One region of the Streptomyces sp. NPDC012510 genome, then DNA from elsewhere that is predicted to be linked to it. Evidence: riboswitches for the same ligand, from Rfam matches in the RefSeq annotation. Region 1 holds a riboswitch; the other holds the start of a gene.
The links. A riboswitch is a leader RNA that binds a small molecule or an ion and turns the genes downstream of it on or off. The one in region 1 is predicted to bind cyclic di-AMP.
Positions count from the first base shown of each region.

Region 2: another riboswitch for cyclic di-AMP. It lies ahead of ACFY9I_RS14235 (NlpC/P60 family protein); the one in region 1 lies ahead of ACFY9I_RS24515 (peptidoglycan DD-metalloendopeptidase family protein).

Region 1 covers NZ_JBIBEN010000013.1:143,986-149,372, forward strand. The annotation lists gene ACFY9I_RS24505 (HPr family phosphocarrier protein) at 98-379, shown strand; gene ACFY9I_RS24510 (FCD domain-containing protein) at 543-1,247, opposite strand; gene ACFY9I_RS24515 (peptidoglycan DD-metalloendopeptidase family protein) at 1,513-2,301, opposite strand; cyclic di-AMP (ydaO/yuaA leader) riboswitch at 2,314-2,488, opposite strand; gene ACFY9I_RS24520 (insulinase family protein) at 2,703-4,091, opposite strand; gene ACFY9I_RS24525 (insulinase family protein) at 4,088-5,387, opposite strand, start outside.
Region 2 covers NZ_JBIBEN010000006.1:348,517-353,903, reverse strand. The annotation lists gene pcrA (DNA helicase PcrA) at 1-2,119, opposite strand, end outside; cyclic di-AMP (ydaO/yuaA leader) riboswitch at 2,372-2,532, shown strand; gene ACFY9I_RS14235 (NlpC/P60 family protein) at 2,541-3,767, shown strand; gene ACFY9I_RS14230 (hypothetical protein) at 3,825-4,178, opposite strand; gene ACFY9I_RS14225 (NlpC/P60 family protein) at 4,634-5,387, shown strand, end outside.

The sequences.
Region 1 (5,387 bases):
GGGCCCGTTCCGGTGCGTCGCCCCATATGGGAAACTGGTCTAGACAACCGGTCTAGACCTCTCTGCAGCACCCGAGACACCTGAAGGGCAGCATCACATGGCTGAGCGCCGCGTCAACGTCGGCTGGGCCGAGGGCCTCCACGCCCGCCCCGCATCCATCTTCGTCCGGGCCGCCACGGCCTCCGGTATCCCCGTGACGATCGCCAAGGCCGACGGCAACCCCGTCAACGCGGCCTCCATGCTGGCGGTCCTGGGCCTGGGCGCCCAGGGCGGCGAGGAGATCGTGCTCGCCTCCGACGCCGAGGGGGCGGACATCGCGCTGGACCGTTTGGCGAAGCTCGTGGCCGAGGGGCTCGAGGAGCTCCCCGAGACGGTCTGAGCGAACCGGCGACGAAAGCGGGAAACCCGTAAGGCCTGAAAGGCCTCCCGCACACACTCGAAGGGCTCGTCCGAATTACCGGGCGGGCCCTTCTCCTTTTCGTTCTGCGGGCAGCGGAAAAATGCCCCTCGAATTTCTGCTCTCTTTGTATACGGCTCTCGTGTTAATGTCGCAGGCTCGGCATGTTTACGGGGTGTTGCGAAGTCCTCACACGATCGGGTCGCTCCGCCCCGCCCGGCCCGGCGGGAAAGCGGAGCCGGTGTGCGGCGGTGGCGCGCTCGGTGTGCAGCGCGGTGATCGTCCTGGCCCGCTCGCTGTCGCCGCGCGCGACCGCGTCCACGATGCCGCCGTGCTCCGCCCAGGACTCCGCGGGGTTGGCCGGCGCCTCGACCGCGTACATCCAGGCGATCTTGTGCCGCAACTGGGCGAGGGTCGAGGTCAGCGCGGGGCTGCCGGACGCCTGTGCGAGCGTCTCGTGGAACCAGCCGCCCAGCGAGCGCAGATCCTCGCTGTTGCCCCTCCTGGCCCGCTCCTGCCCCAGCCTCACCAGGCCGCGCAACACCTTGAGATGCGCCTCCGTGCGGCGCTGGGCGGCGCGGGCGGCACCGAGCGGCTCCAGCAGCATCCGCATCTCCAGCAGGTCCGCGGCCTCCTGCTCGGTCGGCTCGGCCACACACGCGCCCGCGTGCCGGCGGGTCACCACGAACCCTTCGGCCTCCAGCGTACGCAGCGCCTCGCGTACGGGGACCCGGCTGACGCCGTACCGGCGGGCGAGCAGTTCCTCGGTGAGGCGGCTGCCGCGCTCGTAGACACCCGCGACGATGTCGTCGCGAATAGCCGTGCATACCGAGTGCGCCGGAATACGCATGACCGACCTCCGCCTTAATCCCCGTGAAACGTCGATGATTGACGTGTGTTCCAGCGACTCTATTGCAGAGAGCCGGAATTTCCGATGGCGGGCCGGAATCCATGGATATTTTTTGGACAGGAGGCGCGCCGCTCAGGACGTGCCTCACTCCGACGTGCCTCACTCCGACGTGTGTCACTCGCGACAGGAGCCACGGCGGAGTACGCACAACGAGGAAAGCCCCGGCTCGTGAGCCGGGGCCTCCCGCGAGGAACTGAGCGACGCGTCAGACGTTCACGCCGTGCGAGCGCAGATAGGCGGCGGGGTCGATGTCCGAGCCGTACTCGGCCGTCATACGGGCCTCGAAGTGCAGATGCGCGCCGGTGACGTTGCCGGTCGCACCAGAGAGGCCGATCTGCTGGCCGGGGGTGACCGTCTGGCCGACGGAGACGCCGATGGACGACAGGTGGCCGTACTGGGTGTAGGTGCCGTCGTTCATCTTGATGACGATGTTGTTGCCGTACGCGCCACCCCAGCCCGCCTCTACGACGGTGCCGGAGCCGACCGCGAGGACGGCGGTGCCGGAGGCGGCGTGGAAGTCGACGCCCGTGTGGCTGCCGGAGGACCAGACGGCCCCGCCGGCCTTGTAGCCGGTGGAGATGTAGGAGCCGCTGATGGGGGCCACATAGGAGTTGAGGCGCTCGCGCTCGGCGGCACGGGCGGCGCGGGCCTTGATCTCCTCGCGCTCCTTGGCGGCGGCACGTTCCTGCTCGGCCTTCTCGGCGGCGGCCTTGCGGGCCTCCTCCTGCGCCTTCTTCTTGACCTCGGCCACCTCGGCGGCCTGCTGCTGGGCCGCGGCCTGGGCGTCGACCTGGTCGGCGACCGTGTCGCCGAGGGTGATGATCTGGTTCAGGCCGGTCTGCTCGGCGGTGGGCTCCTCCGCGGCGAGCGCGGGGGCGGCCAGGGTGCCGATGACACCGGTGGTGGTGAGAGCGGCGACGCCCACGTTCCTCGTGGTCGCGCGCTTCGCACGGCCGGGGCGGCGGTGCTTCCCGGGGGCGCGGGTGAACGCCATGAAGTGGCTGGTCCTTTCCTTCCCTCTCGCCTACCGGGTTAGCTGACGGGTTCGGAGCAGGAAGGTCTCCTACGGCTGCCCCCCGTTTCGCGTCGCTCCGCGAAGGGCACCCGATTCACCCCAGGGACTGCGGTGGGTCCCCGGCTCCCCTGGCTCGCGCCATGCGGGGACTCGGCGATGACTGTCCGGTGCCGCGGCTGCGGCGAACTGCTGACGAACAGCCGGACCGACGCTAAGCGGGCCGTCTGCGAAATAACAAACGCATCACGGGTTTTGAGGCGTACGCCACAGGGCAGACGTGCGCCCTCCGCCATCAATACGGACAAACGAGGGCCCTGGTGACTCTTTCGTCACCAGGGCCCCATAACCCGCGTGCTCGCGGCCAGGTTCCGCTCGGCGTTCTACTCGGCCGGTACGACGGTGACTTCGCCGATGCCGAGGGCCCTCACCGGCTCCTCGATCTGCGCGGCGTCACCGACGAGGACGGTCACCAGACGGTCCACCGGGAAGGCGCTCACCGCGGCCGCGGTGGCCTCCACCGTGCCCGTGGCGGCGAGTTGGCGGTACAGCGTCGACTGGTAGTCGTCCGGCAGGTACTGCTCGACCTGGTCGGCCAGCGTGCTCGCCACGGCCGCGGCCGTCTCGAACTTGAGCGGGGCGACCCCGACGAGGTTCTGAACGGCGATGTCTCGTTCGGCGTCGGTCAGGCCCTCGGCGGCGAGGGTGCGCAGCACCGTCCACAGGTCCTCGAGCGCCGGCCCGGTGTTGGGCGTGTCGACGGAGCCGCTGATGGCGAGCATCGCGATGCCCGAGCCGTCGGGCGCGGAGCGCAGCACCTGGCCGAAGGCGCGCACCCCGTAGGTGTAGCCCTTCTCCTCGCGCAGAACGCGGTCCAGGCGGGAGGTGAGGGTGCCGCCCAGGCAGTAGGTGCCGAGCACCTGGGCCGGCCAGACCCGGTCGTGGCGGTCGGCGCCCACCCGGCCGATGAGCAGCTGTGTCTGGACGGAGCCGGGCCGGTCCACGATGATCACCCGTCCGGTGTCGTCGGCGGTCACCGACGGCACGGGGCGCGGCTTGGCCGGGGAGCCGGTCCAGGCGCCCAGGGTCTCGCCGAGCAGGGCGTCGAGGTCGACGCCGGTGAGGTCGCCGACGACCACGGCGGTGGCCGTCGCGGGGCGTACGTGCTTCTCGTAGAAGGCGCGTACGGCCGCGGAGTCGATGCCCTGAACGGTCTCCTCGGTGCCCTGGCGGGGGCGTGACATGCGTGAGTCGGCCGGGAACAGCCGCTTGGACAGCTCCTTGGCGGCCCGGCGGCCCGGGTTGGCGGTCTCGTGCGGGATCTCGTCGAGCCGGTTGGCCACGAGCCGCTCGATCTCGCTGTCGTCGAACGCGGGTGCCCTGAGGGCGTCGGCGAGCAGGCCGAGCGCCTTCGCCAGCCGCGACACGGGCACTTCGAGGGAGAGGCGTACGCCGGGGTGGTCGGCGTGCGAGTCGAGGGTGGCACCGCACCGCTCCAGCTCTGCGGCGAACTCCTCGGCGGAGTGCTTGTCGGTCCCCTCGGAGAAGGCCCTGGTCATGATGGTGGCCACGCCGTCCAGGCCGGCGGGCTCGGCGTCCAGGGGCGCGTCCAGGAGCACCTCGACGGCGACGACCTGCTGGCCGGGACGGTGGCAGCGCAGCACGGTCAGGCCGTTGTCCAGGGTGGAGCGCTCGGGCGCCGGGAACGCCCAGGGCCTGGCCTCGCCGGCCTGGGGCTGTGGGTGGAAGTCCATGGTCGCGAGCTCGGTCACTTCGCCGACTCCTCGTTCTCGTCGGTGGTTTCGTCGGCCTGAGCCGCGGCGGCGTCCTCTTCGCCGTCCTCTTCGTCGGCGACGGGCTCATAGACGAGCACCGCGCGGTTGTCGGGCCTCAGACGCGCCTTGGCGATCTCCTGGACCTCCTCGGCGGTCACCTCCAGGACACGGTCGACGGCGGTGAGGGCAAGCTTCGGGTCGCCGAAGAGGACCGCGAAGCGGCACAGTTCGTCGGCACGACCCGCGACCGTGCCGAGCCGGTCCAGCCACTCGCGCTCCAACTGGGCCTGGGCGCGCTCCATCTCCTCCGTCGAGGGCCCCTCGGCGGCGAACCGGGCCAGCTCCTCGTCGACGGCGGCCTCGATCACCGGCACCTCGACGTCGCCGGAGGTCTTCACGTCCATCCAGGCCATGGAGGGGGCGCCGGCCAGGCGCAGCAGGCCGAAGCCGGCCGTCACGGCCGTGCGGTCACGGCGTACGAGCCGGTTGTAGAGGCGGGAGGACTCGCCGCCGCCGAGGATCGTGAGCGCCAGGTCGGCCGCGTCGCACGCGCGCGTGCCGTCCTCCGGCAGTCGGTAGGCGGCCATCAACGCGCGCGCGGGCACGTTCTCCTCGACGACCTCGCGCAGCTGCTCGCCGATGATGTCGGGGAGCGTGCCGTCACGCGGCTCGGGCTTGCCGTCGTACGACGGGATGGAGCCGAAGTACTTCTCGATCCACGCGAGCGTCTGGTCCGGGTCGATGTCGCCGACGACCGAGAGGACGGCGTTGTTCGGCGCGTAGTAGGTGCGGAAGAACTGGCGGGCGTCCTCCAGGCTGGCCGCCGACAGGTCCTCCATCGAGCCGATGGGGGTGTGCCGGTAGGGGTGGCCCTCCGGGTAGGCCAGGCGGAAGATCTTCTCGAAGACGGTGCCGTAGGGCACGTTGTCGTACCGCTGGCGGCGCTCGTTCTTGACGACGTCCCGCTGGTTGTCCAGGTTCTTCTGGTCGAGCGCGACCAGCAGGCTGCCCATGCGGTCGGCCTCCAGCCACAGCGCGAGCTCCAGCTGGTGGGCGGGCATGGTCTCGAAGTAGTTGGTGCGCTCCCAGCTCGTCGTGCCGTTCAGCGAACCGCCGGCGCCCTGCACCAGCTCGAAGTGCCCGTTGCCCTGCACCTGGCCCGAGCCCTGGAACATCAGGTGCTCGAAGAGGTGGGCGAGGCCCGTACGGCCCTCGACCTCGTGGCGCGAGCCGACGTCGTACCAGAGGCACACCGCGGCGACGGGGGTCAGGTGGTCCTCGGAGAGCACCACG
Region 2 (5,387 bases), on a different contig from region 1:
AGAGCCGCTCCCGGGCGCGGGTGATGCCGACGTACGCGAGGCGACGTTCCTCCTCCAGCTCCTTGGTCTGGCCGAGGGCGCGCATGTGCGGGAAGACGCCGTCCTCCATGCCGGTCAGGAAGACGACCGGGAACTCCAGGCCCTTGGCGGTGTGGAGGGTCATGAGCGTGATGACGCCCGAGCCGTCCTCCTCCTCGTCCGGGATCTGGTCGGAGTCGGCGACCAGGGCCACCCGCTCCAGGAAGTCGGAGAGCCCGGCGGGTGTCGTACCGGCTGCCTCGCCCTCGCCCTCGCCCTCCGCGGCACCGGACTCCTGCTCGAACTCCAGGGCGACGGCGGCGAGTTCCTGGAGGTTCTCGATGCGTGTCTCGTCCTGCGGGTCGGTGGAGGCCTGCAACTCCGCCAGATAGCCGGTGCGTTCGAGGACGGCCTCGAGGACGGTGGCGGGGCCGGCGCCGGAGTCGACGACGGTCCGCAGGTCCTCCATCAGCGTGTTGAACCGCTTGACCGCGTTGGTCGACCGCGCCGCCATGCCGTACGCCTCGTCGACGCGCTTCAGCGCCTGCGGGAAGCTGATCTTCTCGCGCTGCGAGAGCGCGTCGATCATCGCCTCGGCACGGTCGCCGATGCCGCGCTTCGGCACGTTCAGGATGCGGCGCAGCGGGACCGAGTCCTCCGGGTTGGCCAGGACGCGCAGATACGCGAGGACGTCCCGGACCTCCTTGCGCTCGTAGAAGCGGACGCCGCCGACGACCTTGTAGGGCAGGCCGACACGGATGAAGACCTCTTCGAAGACACGGGACTGGGCGTTCGTGCGGTAGAAGACAGCGACGTCCCCGGCCTTCGCCTCGCCCGCGTCCGTCAGCCGGTCTATCTCGTCGGCGACGAACTGGGCCTCGTCGTGCTCGGTGTCGGCGACGTAGCCGGTGATCTGGGCGCCCGCGCCCGCGTTGGTCCACAGGTTCTTGGGGCGGCGGGACTCGTTGCGCTCGATGACCGCGTTGGCGGCGGACAGGATCGTCTGCGTGGAACGGTAGTTCTGCTCCAGCAGGATCGTCGTCGCGTTCGGGTAGTCCTCCTCGAACTGGAGGATGTTGCGGATGGTCGCGCCGCGGAACGCGTAGATCGACTGGTCGGCGTCACCCACGACACACAGTTCGGCGGGCGGCACGTCCCACTCGTTGGGCGGTACGTCGGCGGGGTGCTCGGAGGTGCCAACCAGTTCCCTGACCAGGGCGTACTGCGCGTGGTTGGTGTCCTGGTACTCGTCGACGAGGACATGGCGGAAGCGGCGGCGGTAGTGCTCGGCGACGTCCGGGAAGGCGCGGAGCAGGTTGACCGTCGTCATGATCAGGTCGTCGAAGTCGAGCGCGTTGGCCTCACGGAGGCGGGACTGGTAGAGCGCGTAGGCCTGGGCGAGGGTTTTCTCGAAGCCGTCGGAGGCCTGGGCGGCGAAGTCCTCCTCGTCGATCAGCTCGTTCTTCAGGTTCGAGATCTTGGCGCTGAAGGACTTGGGCGGGAAGCGCTTGGGATCCAGGTCCAGATCACGGCAGACGAGCGCCATCAGCCGCTTGCTGTCGGCGGCGTCGTAGATCGAGAAGGAGGACGTGAAGCCGAGCTTCTTCGACTCGCGCCGGAGGATCCGTACGCACGCGCTGTGGAAGGTCATGACCCACATCGCGTTCGCGCGCGGGCCCACGAGGTGCTCGACGCGCTCCTTCATCTCACCCGCGGCCTTGTTGGTGAAGGTGATCGCGAGGATCTGGCCCGGGTGGACCTGCCGCTCGCCGAGCAGATGAGCGATGCGATGGGTGAGCACACGGGTCTTGCCGGAGCCGGCGCCGGCCACGATGAGCAGGGGGGAGCCGGCGTGCACCACGGCCGCGCGCTGGTTCTCGTTCAGCCCGTCGAGGAGCGCCGCCGCGTCCAGGGCGGGGCGGGGGGCGCCGTCGCGGTAGTACGCGTCCCGGTCGGGCGGCACGTCGAACTTCCCGCCGAACAGATCGTCCGGAATCGACTCCGGTACGTGATCGTCCTCGGGCGGCGGCGGGGGCTCCTCCGCGTGGCCGCGGGGGGCCTGGAGGTCCGCCAGGAAGCTGTCGTCAAAGAGGCTGCTCATCGCTGTCCGAGTCTAGGCGCCCGCACTGACAGCGCGGGGCCGCCCCGGGAAGTCCGCACCGCATACGCACCGTGCCCATGTCGCGACGCCGAGCGATCGAGCGTATCGCCTATCGCGCCGAAGAGGCTAAGGTCACGAAAACGTATCGGGCATATCGAACATCAACCTTCACAGGGACCACACGAGTTGGCTAGCGTTTTGACAGGCCGTACGACCCAACCGGCGAACCTCGCCGGGCCGCACGGCCCCGCCGAGTCCGGCACGCCTCCCGTGGCAGCCGGAGCCGGGGACCCACCGATCTCCGGGGTGAATCGACCCGACCGCCGCCCGCGGCGAGGGTCGTAGGGCAAACCTTCCGAAAGCATGCGCCCGAACCCGACAGCTAACTCGGTAGGCGGAGTACGGAAGGAGTCGCCGAACCATGGCGCACCGCAAGCCGCGCCCGGCCGGCCGGACGCGCGCGGGCATACGCACGCCCGCGCTCGCCACGGCCGCCCTCACCTCCGTGGCCCTGCTCTCCCAGACGGCCACCGCCGCCCCGTCGACGGACGACAAGCCGAGCCTGGAGGAGGTCGAGAAGAAGGTCGACGACCTCTACCGTCAGGCCGGGTCGGCGACCGAGAACTACAACGCGGCAAAGGAGAGGACGACCAAGCAGAAGAAAAAGGTCGAAACCCTCCTCGATGACGTCGCCCAGCGCACGGACAAGCTCAACGAGGCGCGGGAGCAACTCGGTTCGTTCGCGGCCGCCCAGTACCGCACGGGCGCCGCCGCCCCCGACGGGGCGTCGTTGCTCCTGGCTGACAGCCCGCAGGACTACCTCGACCAGACCCAGCTCATGGACCGCTTGACGGACCGTCAGCAGGGCACCGTGGACGCGTACGTCACGCAGCAGGCCGAGGCGGCCGAACAGCGCCGGCAGGCGACCGACAGCCTCGACCAGCTCACCGAGTCACAGAACGCACTCAAGGCCGGCAAGGCCAAGGTTCAGGCGAAGCTCGCCGAGGCCCGCGAACTGCTGTCCACCCTCACCGCCGAGGAGCGGACCCGGCTCGCCGCGATCGAACAGCGGGAGCAGGAGGAGGCCGAGCGCAAGGCGCGGGAACTGGCACGGCAGCAGGCGGCAGCCCAGACGACCCAGGAAGCCCAGGAGGCGCAGGGGGCCACCACAGCAGCGCCCCGGGAGGCCACGGGGACGGCTCAGGGGGCTACGGGAGCCACGGGAGCCACCCAGGAGGAACCCTCCGCCGGCACCGAGAGCACCACCCCGGCCGAAGACTCCACCTACGCCTCGAAAGCCGCCAAGGCCCTCGCCTTCGCCCGCGCGCAGATCGGCAAGCCGTACGTCTGGGGCGCGACCGGCCCCGGCTCCTACGACTGCTCCGGCCTCACCCAGGCCGCCTGGAAGGCCGCGGGCGTCGACCTCCCCCGCACCACCTACGAGCAGGTCGACGCCGGCACCACGGTCTCCCTCGCCAACGCCAGGCCCGGCGATTTGATCTTCTTCTACGACAACATCGGCCACGTCGGCCTCTACATCGGCAACGGCATGATGATCCACGCCCCGAAGCCGGGGACGTACGTCCGCGAGGAATCCGTCTTCTACGACGGGGAGTCGTCGATCCACAGCGTGGTGCGGCCTGCGTAGCCGACGGGGGCACGGCTCGGCGACGCTCCTGCCCCCCGGCTCACGCCGTGCGAGCCCTCAGGTCCAGAGCACCGCGATGAAGACGTTCGCGGTGGTCAGCGCGCCCACCAGCCCGAACAGCGGCTTGTCCACCGTGCCCTCGTCCCGTTTGACGTAGACCAGTCCGAGGATCACGATCAGCAGCGCCAGCTTGACGCCGATCTTGATGTTGTCGACAGGCTGGTCGTCGGCCTGGTTCAGGCCGACGAGGACGGCGCCTGTGACCAGCATGACGAGCGCGCCGTGGAGCATCGCCGGGACGAAGCGGGCCGTGCCCTGCCCCATGGCCCTCATCTGGGTGAGGAAGCCCCCGAGCAGGGAGGCGATGCCGATGATGTGGAGGGCGACGAAGAGGTGGATGAGTACGTCCATGGGCGGAGCCTAATGAGAGGGGCGCCTTCGGTCGGGCACCGGGGCGGCCGCCGAAAACCCGTACCGATCTTGCATATATGCGCCCTATAGCACCGCCGCACCTGCGCCCGGTCCGAAATGCCCGCATCGGTCATCGCACAGCGTGAAGTCAGCGACGGCGGGAAGGGATCGCGGTCACATACGGTCACCTCCCGGTCGGTGCAAGCCAGTTCCGTACAAGACCCCACCGGGCCGCCGCAGCCAGGTTTACCGTCCTCCAGCAGGTGACCGGCTCCCCACCGCCGCCCGGGCCAGGGGCGGCAGTCGGACACCACCGCCGAGAAAGGTCCGGCGGCGTCCCGCTCCCCCTGTGCGGGCCGCCGCCGGACGCGTAACCGCTCCCCCAGGCGGTCCGTACGGACAGACCGATGTTCGTACAACGGACGGCGGTCGTACGGAGAGGACATGGAGTCCACGTGGCAGCGCACCGCAAGCCCAGACAGCGCTCGCTCGGCGGCCAAACGGTCCGCACGGCCGCGACCGTCGCCCTCGCGGGCGCGGCGACCGCGACCGGTTTCGACGGCACCGGGCACGCCGATCCACAGCTCACGCCTGAGCAGGTCAAGGCGAGGGTGGAGAAGCTGTACCAGGAGGCGGAGGTCGCCACCGAGAAATACAACGGCGCGAAGGAGAAGGCCGACAAGGCGCAGGAAAACCTCGAGGAACTGCGCGACCAGGCCGCCCGCCGGACCGATCGACTCAACTCGGCGCGGGACGAACTCGGTTCCCTGGCCGCAGCGCAGTACCGGAGCGGAAGTATCGATCCCTCCTGGCAGCTCGCGCTCTCCACCGATCCGGACCAGTACCTGGACGGCGCCGCCTTCGTCGAGCGGGTCGGCAGCCGTCAGGCGGCCGATGTGTCCAGCGTGCGGAAGCAACTGCTGGAGATCGAACGGCTGCGCGGAGCCGCCCGCGTGGAACTGGGCACGCTCAAGACCCGTCAGACGGAACTGAAACGGCACAAGAAGACCGTCACCTCTAAACTGACCACCGCGCGACAGCTCCTAGACCGGCTCAGCACCGAGGACCGGGCACGGTTCGACACCACCGGCGGCGCCCCGGGGCGCGCCTCGCGTACCTCCGCCTCGTCCCGGCGTGACTTCACCGGCCCGGCCTCCCCCGCCACCGTCCATGCCTCCGACTCCCGCGCCGCCGCGGCCGTCTCCTACG